DNA from 3 places in the Bradyrhizobium sp. USDA 3256 genome. Region 3 is predicted to be linked to each of the others. Evidence: predicted binding sites of a transcription regulator. Region 3 holds the regulator's gene; each other region holds the start of a gene.
What was found. Region 3 encodes PhoB, which activates phosphate uptake and scavenging genes when phosphate is short. Its sites were predicted from a motif close to TGTCATNNANCTGTCAT; they were not measured.
Positions count from the first base shown of each region.

Region 1: a site for PhoB is predicted at 1,668-1,684, ahead of ACVWY5_RS14820 (RNA degradosome polyphosphate kinase). Genes of this name have one in related genera too.
Region 2: a site for PhoB is predicted at 2,072-2,088, ahead of ppk2 (polyphosphate kinase 2). Genes of this name have one in related genera too.

Region 1 covers NZ_JBSSAE010000002.1:2,823,930-2,828,064, reverse strand. The annotation lists gene purM (phosphoribosylformylglycinamidine cyclo-ligase) at 1-156, opposite strand, end outside; gene ACVWY5_RS14830 (CDP-alcohol phosphatidyltransferase family protein) at 317-859, shown strand; gene ACVWY5_RS14825 (P-loop NTPase family protein) at 948-1,625, shown strand; gene ACVWY5_RS14820 (RNA degradosome polyphosphate kinase) at 1,758-3,962, shown strand; gene ppx (exopolyphosphatase) at 3,975-4,135, shown strand, end outside.
Region 2 covers NZ_JBSSAE010000002.1:1,676,699-1,680,833, reverse strand. The annotation lists gene ACVWY5_RS09575 (Lrp/AsnC family transcriptional regulator) at 1-54, shown strand, start outside; gene ACVWY5_RS09570 (fumarylacetoacetate hydrolase family protein) at 834-2,006, opposite strand; gene ppk2 (polyphosphate kinase 2) at 2,155-3,102, shown strand; gene ACVWY5_RS09560 (DUF6294 family protein) at 3,442-3,864, shown strand; gene ACVWY5_RS09555 (transporter substrate-binding domain-containing protein) at 4,037-4,135, shown strand, end outside.
Region 3 covers NZ_JBSSAE010000002.1:8,612,040-8,616,174, reverse strand. The annotation lists gene ACVWY5_RS42465 (GcrA family cell cycle regulator) at 400-912, shown strand; gene phoB (phosphate regulon transcriptional regulator PhoB) at 1,142-1,852, opposite strand; gene phoU (phosphate signaling complex protein PhoU) at 1,982-2,698, opposite strand; gene pstB (phosphate ABC transporter ATP-binding protein PstB) at 2,805-3,623, opposite strand; gene pstA (phosphate ABC transporter permease PstA) at 3,620-4,135, opposite strand, start outside.

The DNA.
Region 1 (4,135 bases), 5.8 Mb from region 3:
GAGGTCGAACAGCCCGCCGAAACCGCCGATCTCGGCGTCCGCGCCAGGCCGCGCGGTGGCCCGCACCATCGGCTTGATCAGATCGACCAATCGATTGCCGGCGTCGATATCGACACCCGAATCCGCGTAAGTGAGCCCGTTTTTGCGCTCGGTCATGCCCAATTCCAGATGATCAGGGGCTGGTTACGAGGAATTCCGCCGCCGCGCAATGGCTCGCGGCGCTGCTGCCGCGATACTATGTAGATAACACAAGGCCACTGCGCAAAAGGGCCGGATATCGAGTAAAATCAGGCTCCTAGCCGGGAAGCGACCCAAGTTGAGCATTCCGAACATCATCACCCTCGGCCGCATCATCCTGGTGCCGGTGATCGTCTGGGCCATCGTGTCCAGCCAGATGGAGATCGCGTTCGCGATCTTCGTGATCGCCGGCGTCTCGGACGCGGTCGACGGTTTCCTCGCCAAGCGCTTCAACATGACGAGCGAACTCGGCGCCCTGCTCGATCCGCTCGCCGACAAGGCGCTCCTGGTGTCGATCTATGTCGCGCTCGGAATCTGGGGCGCGGTGCCGCGCTGGATCGTGATTCTCGTGGTGTCGCGCGACATCATGATCGTCTCCGCCGTGATCGTGTCATGGCTGTTCGACAAGCCGGTCGAGATGAAGCCGCTGATGGTGTCGAAGCTCAACACGGTGGCGCAGGTCGCGTTCGCGGCACTGGTGCTGGCCTCGCTCGGCTTCGGCTTTCAGCCGCACCCTTACGACCTGATCCTGATGGGCTTGGTCACGATCTTTACTTTGGGTTCGGTGTCCCTCTATCTCGTGGAGTGGGTGCGGCACATGAGCACGATCGAAGCTCGGTAGGCGGGATCCGGAAAAGTGGAAGCCGGTTTTCCCGCGACAAACGCGACGCGTTTGCGCATGGCTATAATGAAGTGGTTTGGAGACTTGTGTGGCCAGTAGCGTTCAACCTCGTCAATTGGCCTTGGCCCTGCCGCACGAGGAGAAGCTGACCCGCGACGATTTCCTCGAGGGCCCTGCCAATGAGGCGGCGCTGGCGCTGATCGACGGCTGGCCGGACTGGCCGAACCGAATCATGCTGCTGGTCGGGCCTGACGGCTCCGGCAAAAGTCACCTCGCCGCGATCTGGGCCGAGAGCGCCGGCGCGCGCTCGACCGCGGCGCATGCGCTGACCGCCGACACGGTGCCGACCGCGCTTGCGACCGGTGCGCTGGTGGTCGAGGACCTGAGGCCGTCGGATTTCGACGAGCGCGCGATGTTTCATCTGATGAATCTGGCGCGCCAGGACGATGCCTACGTGCTGATCACGGCACGCGTTCCGCCGTCGGCGTTCGAGATCGAATTGCGCGACCTGCGGTCGCGGCTCCGCGCGGTGCCGACCGTGACGCTGCTGCCACCGGACGACCAGCTGTTCCGCGGCCTGATCGTCAAGTTCTGCGCCGACCGCCAGATGAGCGTGGACGAACCGCTGGTCAGCTATCTGAGCAACCGGATCGAGCGTTCCTACGTTGCCGTCCGGCAGGCGGTCGAGCTCCTGGATACCGAGGCACTCCGGCTCGGCCGTCCCGTCACGCGGGCGCTGGCGGCGGAGCTGTTGCGCGATGCCTGATCCATCCCCGCGGCTTGACGGCGCAGGCGAGCGGAACATCAATGTCATCGAAACGTCATCGCAATATCACATGGTCTCTGCGGCTCTCGGCTAGACCGCCCCGGCCCCTGCCCTGAATTGGACCAGCACTTGATGGACTCGGCACAAGCTACTGAAATCAAAGAAAAAGAGGCGGATTTTCCCGCCATTCCCGCAATCGCGTCCAGCCCCGAGCGCTTCATTAACCGGGAGCTCTCCTGGCTGCACTTCAACCGGCGGGTGCTCGAGGAATCGGTCAATCTCGGCCATCCCGTGCTGGAGCGGGTCCGCTTCCTGTCGATTTCGGCGAATAACCTCGACGAGTTCTTCATGGTCCGTGTCGCCGGCATCAAGGCGCAGGTCCGCGAGGGCATTACCGAGCGCAGCCCGGACGGCCTGCTGCCGGCCGATCAGCTCGTGATGATCAACAAGACCGTCTCGCAGCTCGCCTCCGATCAGCAGGCGATCTGGAGTGACCTGCGGGATATCCTCTCCAAGGTCGGCATCCAGCTGGTCGACGGCCGCGACGTCACCAAGCCCGAACGCAGCTGGATCGAGGATCATTTCCTTCACAACATCTTCCCGCTGCTGACCCCGCTGGCGATCGACCCGGCGCATCCGTTCCCGTTCATCCCGAATCTCGGCTTCACGGTGGCGCTGCAATTGTCGCGCATCTCCGACGGCAAGGCGATGAACGCGCTGATCCGCATGCCCGGCAAGATCGACCGCTTCATCCGCATCCCCTCCACCAAGGAAGGCGCTCCGGCGCGGCTGATCACGCTCGAGCAGGCTACCGGTCTCTTCATCGGCCGCCTGTTCCCCGGCTACACCGTCAAGGGCCAGGGCGCATTCCGCATCATCAGGGACTCCGAACTCGAAATCGAGGAAGAGGCCGAAGACCTCGTTCGCCTGTTCGAGACCGCGCTCAAGCGCCGCCGCCGCGGGTCGGTGATCCGGCTCGAGATCGAGGCCACGATGCCCGAAGAGCTGCGCATCTTCGTGCAGCACGCCTTGTCGGCCGCAGACGACGAAGTGATCCTGGTCGACGGCGTGCTGGCGATGAACGAGCTGTCGCAGCTCACCCGCCTCAATCGCCCCGACCTCGAATTCCCGCCCTACGTGCCGCGCCATCCCGAGCGGGTACGCGATCATGGCGGCGATATCTTCGCCGCCATCCGCCAGAAGGACCTCGTGGTCCATCACCCCTATGAATCCTTCGACGTCGTGGTGCAGTTCCTGCAGCAGGCGGCACGCGATCCCGACGTGGTCGCGATCAAGCAGACGCTGTATCGCACCTCGAACAACTCGCCGATCGTACGCGCGCTGGCGGAAGCCGCCGAGGCCGGCAAGTCGGTGACCGCGCTGATCGAGCTGAAGGCGCGCTTCGACGAGGAAGCCAACATCCGCTGGGCCCGCGACCTCGAACGCGCCGGCGTGCAGGTGGTCTACGGCTTCATCGAATTGAAGACGCATGCCAAGCTGTCGATGGTGGTGCGCCGCGAGGGCGGCAATCTCACGACCTATGTGCACACCGGCACCGGCAACTATCACCCGGTCACCGCGCGCATCTACACCGACCTCTCCTACTTCACCTCGGATCCGATCATCGGTCGCGACGTCGCGCGGGTCTTCAACTACATCACGGGCTATGCCGAGCCGAGCGACATCGAGAAGATGGCGGTGTCGCCGCTGACGCTACGCAAGCGGATCATCGAGCACATCCACGGCGAGATCGCCCACGTCAAGCACGGCCGCCCCGGCGCGGTCTGGATGAAGATGAACGCGCTGGTCGATCCTGATATCATCGACGCGCTGTACGAGGCCTCGCAGGCCGGCGTCTCGGTCGAGCTCGTGGTGCGCGGCATCTGCTGCCTGCGGCCGGGGCTGCCGGGACTGTCGGAGAACATCCGCGTCAAATCGGTGATCGGCCGGTTCCTGGAACACGGCCGAATCTATTGCTTCGGCATGGGCCAGGGCCTGCCGAGCACAAAAGCTGCTGTGTATATCTCGTCCGCCGACATGATGCCGCGGAACCTCGACCGCCGCGTCGAGGTTCTCTGTCCGCTGCAAAATCCCACGGTGCATCAGCAGGTTCTCGAACAGATCATGGTCGCGAACCTGAAGGACACCGAGCAAAGCTGGCAATTGTTGCCGGACGGGTCGTCAACGCGTATGAAGGCCGCGAAAGGCGAAGAGCCCTTCAATCTGCATGACTACTTCATGACAAATCCGAGTCTGTCCGGCCGTGGTAAGTCTCTCAAGGAATCTTCACCGCGCCGTCTCACGCGTCGCAACGAGCGTCAGCAGCCATCGTCTTAAGGGGGGCTTACGGTGAAGCGGCCGCGGAAGCGCGCTTCCAGCGTCGCTGTCATCGATATCGGCTCGAACTCGGTTCGTCTCGTGGTTTACGAGGCGATGGCGCGCAGCCTCATCACCATCTTCAACGAGAAGGCGCTGTGCGGGCTCGGGCGCGAGGTGCAGAGCACCGGCCT
Region 2 (4,135 bases), 6.9 Mb from region 3:
GAGTCCAGCTTTGCGCTGAGCCAGGTGAAGTATTCGACGGCGTTGCCGGTGTGAGGGCGTTGGTTGGTCACTCGAATGACGCCGACCCCACAGTGTCGTCCCGGCGAAGGCCGGGACCCATACGCCGCAGCAGTTGTTGTGAGAGGGACTCGTCGTTGCAGCATCGCTTAACAATTTGCATTTGGGGTTATGGGTCCCTGCTTTCGCAGGGACGACATTGAGTGTGTTGCGCTGTCAGTGGCATACCTTCGCACTCTCGCGACATGAATCGTCCGAGCTTTGCATCTCGTTCCGTTTTGCAAAAGAGGCTTGCGCCGTCGGGCAACTCAGTGATTGGCGCTGGCGCCCTGCCCGGCTGGACGGCCTCGCCGCGACAATCAGGCTATGGCGCAATCCATATCCCAATCACGATGATGGCCAGTGAGACGGCAATGACCAGCATATCGGTGGTGAGCCAATCGGGCATTCCGTTTGATGGCTGCTCGCTCATGTCCGCGACTCCTTCTGTTCGCGTCGAGCCAATATGCTGGAGCGGACCGGCGCGAACGAGGATGAACTGGTTCACATAAAGCTAGGAAAAAGCTGCAAATTCCGCGTGTTTTAGCGCGCTCAAGTTGCGCCACACGGTCGATCTGCCGCGCAGGTTTCTGAACATGTTCGACAACGCCGCCGCTTCGGCACAGTCACCATCGTCGTCGTTCAACGCGCTGCGAGAGGCGGCTGAACGTCACCGGATTGTCGGCGCAACTCGGCGCCGACCTGCCGCCACGCGACAGGCCGCGCACGGCCGACGAAGTGGTCGAGATAGTGGACTCGCCGTCCCGTCCTGATCCTCACAGCACCTTGCGCTCTGCGAGGTTCTTCATCAGCGCACCGACGCCGAAGGTCCAGGGCTCGCATTCGTCGCTATTGCGCATGCGGTTGACCAGCTTGCCGAGCTTCGGCGCGGCGATGGTCACGATGTCGTCACGCTTGTGGGTAAAACCCTCGCCCTTGGCATCGCGATCCTTGACCGGCGCGAACATCGTGCCGAGGAACAGCGCAAAGCCGTCGGGATACTGATGCACGGGGCCGATGGTCTGGGCGACCAGGTCGGTCGGATCGCGGCTGATCTTGCTGATCGAGGAATGGCCCTCGAGCACGAAGCCGTCTGCGCCAGTCACGGTCAGGCCGACATTCATCTTCCTGACATCGTCGAGCGAGAAGGTCTGGTCGAACAGCCGAAGCAGCGGACCGATCGCGCAGGACGCGTTGTTGTCCTTGGCCTTCGACAGCAAGAGCGCCGAACGCCCCTCGAAGTCGCGCAGATTGACGTCGTTGCCGAGCGCGGCGCCGACGATCTTGCCGGCGGCGGAGACAATCAGCACGACCTCCGGCTCCGGATTATTCCAGGTCGACTTCGGATGCAGCCCGGCATCCATGCCTGATCCGACCGAGGAAAGCGTCGGCGCCTTGGTGAACACTTCGGCGTCGGGACCGATGCCGACCTCGAGATACTGGCTCCAGGCATTCTGATCGATCAGCACCTGTTTCAGTTTCATCGCCTGCTCGGAGCCGGGCTTCAGCTTGGAGAGATCGTCGCCGACCAGGCGCACCACCTCCTTGCGGATCGCCTCCGCCGAGGACGGATTGCCGCGCGCCCGCTCCTCGATCACGCGCTCCAGCATCGAGATCGCGAAGGTGACGCCGGCGGCCTTCAGCACCTGGAGATCGACCGGCGCCAGCAGATGCGGCCTGGCCTTGTCGCGGCCGTCGGGCGGGGTGTTGGCAAGGATCGCCTCGAAATCGCCGATCCGCTCGCCGCGCGTGACGCGCAGCGCGGCCGCGGGATCGCTTTCCTCGCAGAGCGCGCTCACCGTCGGGAACCGCGCCGTGACGTCGAACACACCGTCTGCCCGCACCGCGACGACGGCCGGCCCGCCGGCCTGCGGCAGCCAGACCCGCCCGACCAGCGTGCCAGCGGTGCCGTCCTCCGGCAGGACGTCTTTTGGCGTGAGCGATATCATCGGCACATCTCCCTTTTTGGCTTTGTCGGCTTGTTAGCACAGTCCGCCCGGCGGCGTGAAACAGCGGTCATGGCATTGTCATAGAGGGGTAACATCGCCCGTCAATGCTGCCGTCCGATCCATCTAACACACTGAAAGACGGACCTTCATGACGACCTCCGCCCTCACCGACGAAGCCTCCCGGGATGAAGCCTTGCGCGATGAAGCCTTGCGCGCCCGCATCCATCAAGAGATGGCCGACAGCCTCGACGAGGAACTCGAGCTCGAGCTCGACGACATGAGGCTCGACGAGCTCGACCATGACGGCGCCGCCGGCAGGCCGTCGATCGACCGCAAGTCCTATTTCCGCGAATTGCTGCGGCTGCAGGGCGAACTGGTCAAGCTGCAGGATTGGGTGCAGCACGAGAAGAAGAAGGTCGTCGTGCTGTTCGAGGGCCGCGATTCCGCCGGCAAGGGCGGCGTGATCAAGCGGATCACCCAGCGGCTCAACCCGCGGGTCTGCCGGATCGCGGCGCTGCCGGCGCCGAACGAACGCGAGCGCACGCAATGGTACTTCCAGCGCTATGTCTCGCATCTGCCGGCCGGCGGCGAGATCGTGCTGTTCGACCGCAGCTGGTACAACCGCGCCGGCGTCGAGAAGGTGATGGGGTTCTGCAGCGACGAGCAGTATGAGGAATTCTTCAACTCGGTGCCGGAATTCGAGCGCATGCTGATCCGCTCCGGCACCGTCCTCCTGAAATACTGGTTCTCGATCACCGACGAGGAACAGGCGTTCCGCTTCTCGATGCGGATCCAGGATCCGCTGAAGCAGTGGAAGTTGAGCCCGATGGACGTCGAGGCGCGGACCCGCTGGGAGCTCTACACCAAGGCCAAGGAAACGATGCTGGAGCGCACCCACCTGCCCGACTCGCCATGGTGGATCGTCGACGCCGTCGACAAGAAGCGCGCCCGGCTCAACTGCATCTCGCATCTATTGAGCCAGATCCCCTATCAGGCGGTCACCCACCAGCCGGTGGTGCTGCCGCCGCGAATGCGCAACCCGGACTATCACCGCGGCCCGATCCCGCAGGAGATGTACGTGCCGGGACGATATTGATTCTGGGCACGAGCACGCTCTGTCCTCCCCGCTTACGGGCAGGGCAATCGCATTTGGAATGAACCGATTCTTCCGCGCCGTCATGGCCGGGCTTGTCCCGGCCATCTACGTCTTTTCTTTGCGTGGAAACGAAGACGTGGATGCCTGGGACAAGCCCGGGCATGACGAGTTTGCGGGAACTCCGATTGCCTCAAACGGCTATATGCGATTGCCCTCCGCTTACGGGGGAGGATCACTAAATCGCGATTGTAGATTGTGAGGCAGCTCACTGGTCCTTTTGCGCCCTCCCTTTAAACCAGAGGTTGCTCGCAATTCGCGGGCTAGAAGGAGGCGTACGCTATGTTGAAAGAACATCTTGAAAGCAAAAGCTCGGCGACCGACCAGCCTGAAAGCTATAAGGGTGTTGCGACACATGCTATCCAAACCCTTGACCTCAGTTGGAGCGCGCCTATTCGTTACGGCGATTGCAAGCTGTCCGGCTTCTTGAACGGCACCCTGAACAACGGCCCCACTCTCAGGCTTCGTTCTGACGGAACAGCAGAATTGCTGGCAAAATTTTTCTCGACCGACGACGGTGATGTTTGGGTTATCGATCGTCTCGTTCTTTTGGACATTCACGGGACGGTGCTTTTTCAATTTCCACACCTTTCAAGTCCAGAAACCCAGACAGACAACCAAGTGCTCGATTGGGTAGCCGAACTGAGCTTCCCCGCCGTTTTCTTTTCTTCGGTCACAGGGGCGAACATGACCTATCGTTGCTAACCCCTAAGGGCGCGGTTCGCGGATTATTCGACCTCCCCACAAGCGGGAGAGGTGAAGTCCGGCACGTAGGCGACCGCGCCCTCGCCTCGCCTACCAATGGTGCAGGCGCGCGCACTTGCTGGCACCGGATACCGACGCTAGGCTTCCCCCGATCTGGTGCAGGGAGGCCCGCTTGACTCAATCCGACGACATCAAAATCTCCGAAGATCGCCGCGACGCGCTGCGCTATGCGCTCGGGATCGGCAGCGGCGCGGCGCTCGCGGCCGCGATG
Region 3 (4,135 bases):
CCTTTGCGGGCGGCACGTGGCGGGCATTCTATGCTGCGGTCAGTAAGTGTCAATCGCCACGAAGTGGCCTTCCTGCAATGCGAAACGAGCGCAATCCGGAGCATTCCGGTGCGGTGGAAAAGCCTCATCGAAATGCTTAACTGTGTGGGAACATGTGGACGCACGGCCGCGGACTCTTGCGCCTGAGTCACGCCATATTGTAGCGTTTGGCCTGTCGGGTACGACATCTCGTGCGGCGGTACTGGACCCTCTAAGTAGCCTTCGTGTCTCGCGTAAACGTTCGGGCGCAACACCGTGCCCGGCGAGGGCTAAGGGATTCTGGCCGCAGGGATATTTGTCCAGATTGGCTCGCAGCGCCGCTCCAACGATTGGCCGGCGCTACGCGAAGGGAAGAATGCGATGACTGTATTGACCTGGTCCGACGATCGCGTCGAGCAGCTGAAGAAGCTCTGGGAGTCCGGCCTGTCGGCCAGCCAGATCGCGGCGGAACTTGGCAATGTGACGCGAAACGCCGTGATCGGCAAAGTGCATCGGCTCGGCCTCTCCGGCCGCGCCAAGGCGCCCTCCACGGCCGCGCCGCGGCAGCGCAAGGCTCGCCCCGCCCAGCACATGATGCGGGTGGCGCGACCGGTCTCGCGCGGCAACACCGCGCTGGCGCACGCCTTCGAGGTCGAAATGGAGCCCGATCCGATCTCCTACGACAATGTGGTGCCAATGAGCCAGCGGCTCTCGCTGCTCGAGCTGAACGAGGCCACCTGTCATTGGCCGGTCGGCGATCCCTCGAGCCCGGAATTCTTCTTCTGCGGCGGCAAGGCGCTCGCCGGCCTGCCCTATTGCGCGCATCACTCGCGCGTCGCCTACCAGCCCGCCGCCGATCGCCGCCGGCCGTCGGCGAAACCGCAGATCAAGTGAGCACTCGGGAAAACGTCGGAAGACCTCAAAAACAAATCCCCGCGAAAGCGGGGATTTTTTTGTGTGACGCAGCCCGGCTATATCACCAGCGTCGTCCCGGTGCATGCCGGGACCCATACGCCGCGGCCGGCGCAATCGGCAAGCGGCCAGACGGCTTTCTAACAACGCCCATTGGTGGCTATTGATCCCGGCTTTCGCCGTGTTGCGGTTTATGAATGCCGCTTGGCCGTTACGGCTGCGGCTCGGCCTTGGCAAAGCGGTCATCGAGCGCGTAGCCGGCGCCGCGCACGGTGCGGATCGGGTCCTGCTCGCGGCCGGGATTGAGGAGCTTACGCAGACGGCCGATATGCACGTCGACGGTGCGCTCATCGATGTAGATGTCGCGGCCCCAGACGCTGTCGAGCAGTTGCTCGCGGCTGAAGACGCGGCCGGGATGCTCGAGAAAGAATTCGAGCAGGCGATACTCGGTCGGCCCGAGATCGATCGGACGGCCCGAGCGCGCCACGCGGCGCTTCTCGCGGTCGAGCTCGATGTCGCCGTAGGTCAACACGGTCGCAAGCCGCTCCGGGCTGGCGCGGCGCAAGAGGCCCTTCACCCGCGCCAGCAGCTCCGGCACCGAGAACGGCTTGACGATGTAATCGTCGGCGCCGGTGGCAAGCCCGCGTACGCGCTCGCTTTCCTCGCCGCGCGCGGTCAGCATGATGATCGGAAGTTGCTTGGTCTCGGGCCGCGCCCGCAGGCGGCGGCACAGCTCGATGCCGGACAGGCCCGGCAGCATCCAGTCCAGCACCACGAGGTCGGGAACGCGCTCCTTCAGGCGGGTGTCGGCATCGTCGCCGCGCCCGACCGTCTCGACATCGTAGCCTTCCGCATCGAGATTGTAGCGCAACAGCGTCGTCAGCGCTTCCTCGTCTTCGACTACCAGAATGCGTGCGCTCATCGGTTTAAGTTCTTTCTCTGTGGTGATCCGTTGCCCAGACGCAAACCGAAACGCTTACTTCCTTGAGCATAGTCCCCGCGGAAACGAGTTGTCGAAGGACAATCCGGTTCCGCGCTTGCCGATCAAGCCTCAGCTGCCCGGCACCGTGGTGGCAAAAGTGGTCATGTCGCCCTTCGGGCGCTTGTCGGTGATCTGCTGGCCCTCGATCATGTAGAATACGGTCTCGGCGATATTGGTGGCGTGATCGCCGATCCGCTCGATGTTCTTGGCGCAGAACATCAGATGGATGCAGAACGAGATGTTGCGCGGATCTTCCATCATGTAGGTGAGCAGTTCGCGGAACAGCGAGGTGCAGATCGCATCGACCTCCTCGTCGCCCTTCCAGACGTTCATCGCCGCCGGCAGGTCGTGCGCGGCATAGGCGTCGAGCACCGACTTGACCTGCGACAGCACGAGGTCGGTCATGTGCTCGAGGCCGCGGATCAGCTTCAGCGGCTGGAAATCGCTCTCCAGCGCCGCGACGCGCTTGCCCATGTTCTTGGCGAGGTCGCCGATCCGCTCGAGGTCGGTGGCGACGCGCATCGCGCTGACGATCTCACGCAGGTCGATCGCCATCGGCTGGCGGCGCGCGATCGTCAGCACCGCGCGCTCTTCGATGTTGCGCTGCAGATTGTCGATCTCGATGTCGGCGGCGACCACGCGCTTGCCGAGCGCGACGTCGCGACGGATCAGCGCGTCGACCGACTCGGTAATCATCCGTTCGACCAGGCCGCCCATCTCGGCGACCAGGCGGGTCAACTCCTGCAGGTCGCTGTCGAATGCCTTGGCGGTATGTTCAGAAGCCATCGCTTGTCTCCCTCAACCATGGTCCCGGGGATCATGGTTTCGTGTCCTGAATTTTAGCATGACCTGATCGGAAAACCGGTTGCCACTTTTCCGGATCATGCGCCGGTCAACCGAACCGGCCGGTGATGTAGTCCTGGGTGCGCCGATCGCTCGGTGAGGTGAAGATCTTGTTGGTGTCGTCGAACTCGATCAGCTCGCCGAGATACATGAAGGCGGTCTTGTCGGAGACGCGCGCCGCCTGCTGCATGTTGTGGGTGACGATCGCGATCGTGTAGTCCTCGGAGAGCTCCTGGATCAGTTCCTCGACCTTGGCGGTCGAGATCGGGTCGAGCGCCGAGCACGGCTCGTCGAACAGGATCACCTCGGGACGCACCGCCACGGTGCGCGCGATGCACAGCCGCTGCTGCTGGCCGCCGGAGAGCGACAGGCCGGAGGCGTTCAGCTTGTCCTTGACCTCGTTCCACAGCGCGCCGCCGCGCAGCGCCTTCTCGACCCGGTCGTCCATCTCGGACTTCGAAATCTTCTCGTAGAGGCGGATGCCGAAGGCGATGTTCTCGTAGATCGTCATCGGGAACGGCGTCGGCTTCTGGAACACCATGCCGACCCGCGCGCGTAACAAATTAAGATCGAGCTTGGGGTCGAGAATGTTGGTCTGGTCCAGCATCAGCTGGCCGACCGCGCGCTGGCCCGGATACAGGTCGTACATCCGGTTGAAGATGCGCAGCAGGGTCGACTTGCCGCAGCCGGACGGGCCGATGAACGCCGTGACGCGGTTGGTGCCGAGCGTAAGGTTGATGTTCTTCAGCGCGTGGTGCTCGCCGTAATAGAAGTTGAGGTTTCGCACCGTGACCTTCGGCGGCGCTTCCGGCAGCGGAACCTGGGGAACGTGGCCTGCGGCAGTCGTGGAGACGGAAAGCTCGGTCATTTTGCGGCCCTTTCGGCACCAAGGATACGCGCGCCGATATTCAACGCGAGCACGGTGAATGTGATGAGCAGCGCACCGCTCCACGCCAGCTCTTTCCAGTAGGCGTAGGGGCTCTGCACGAAGTTGTTGATGGTTACCGGCAGGTTGGCCATCGTCTTGGTCAGATCCAGGCTGAAGAACTGGTTCGACAGCGCGGTGAACAGCAGCGGCGCGGTCTCGCCAGCGACGCGGGCGGTCGCCAGCAGCACGCCGGTGATCAGACCCGATCGCGCAGCACGATAAGCGATCCGCTTGATCACCAGCGAACGCGGCAGGCCGAGCGCGGAGGCGGCCTCGCGCAGCGGATTGGGCACCAAGAGCAGCATGTCCTCGGTGGTGCGCAGCACGACCGGGATCACGATCACCGCGAGCGCGAGGCTGCCTGCGATCGCCGAGAAGCCGCGCATCGGCACCACCACCGCACCATAGATGAACAGGCCGATGATGATCGAGGGCGCGCTGAGCAGGATGTC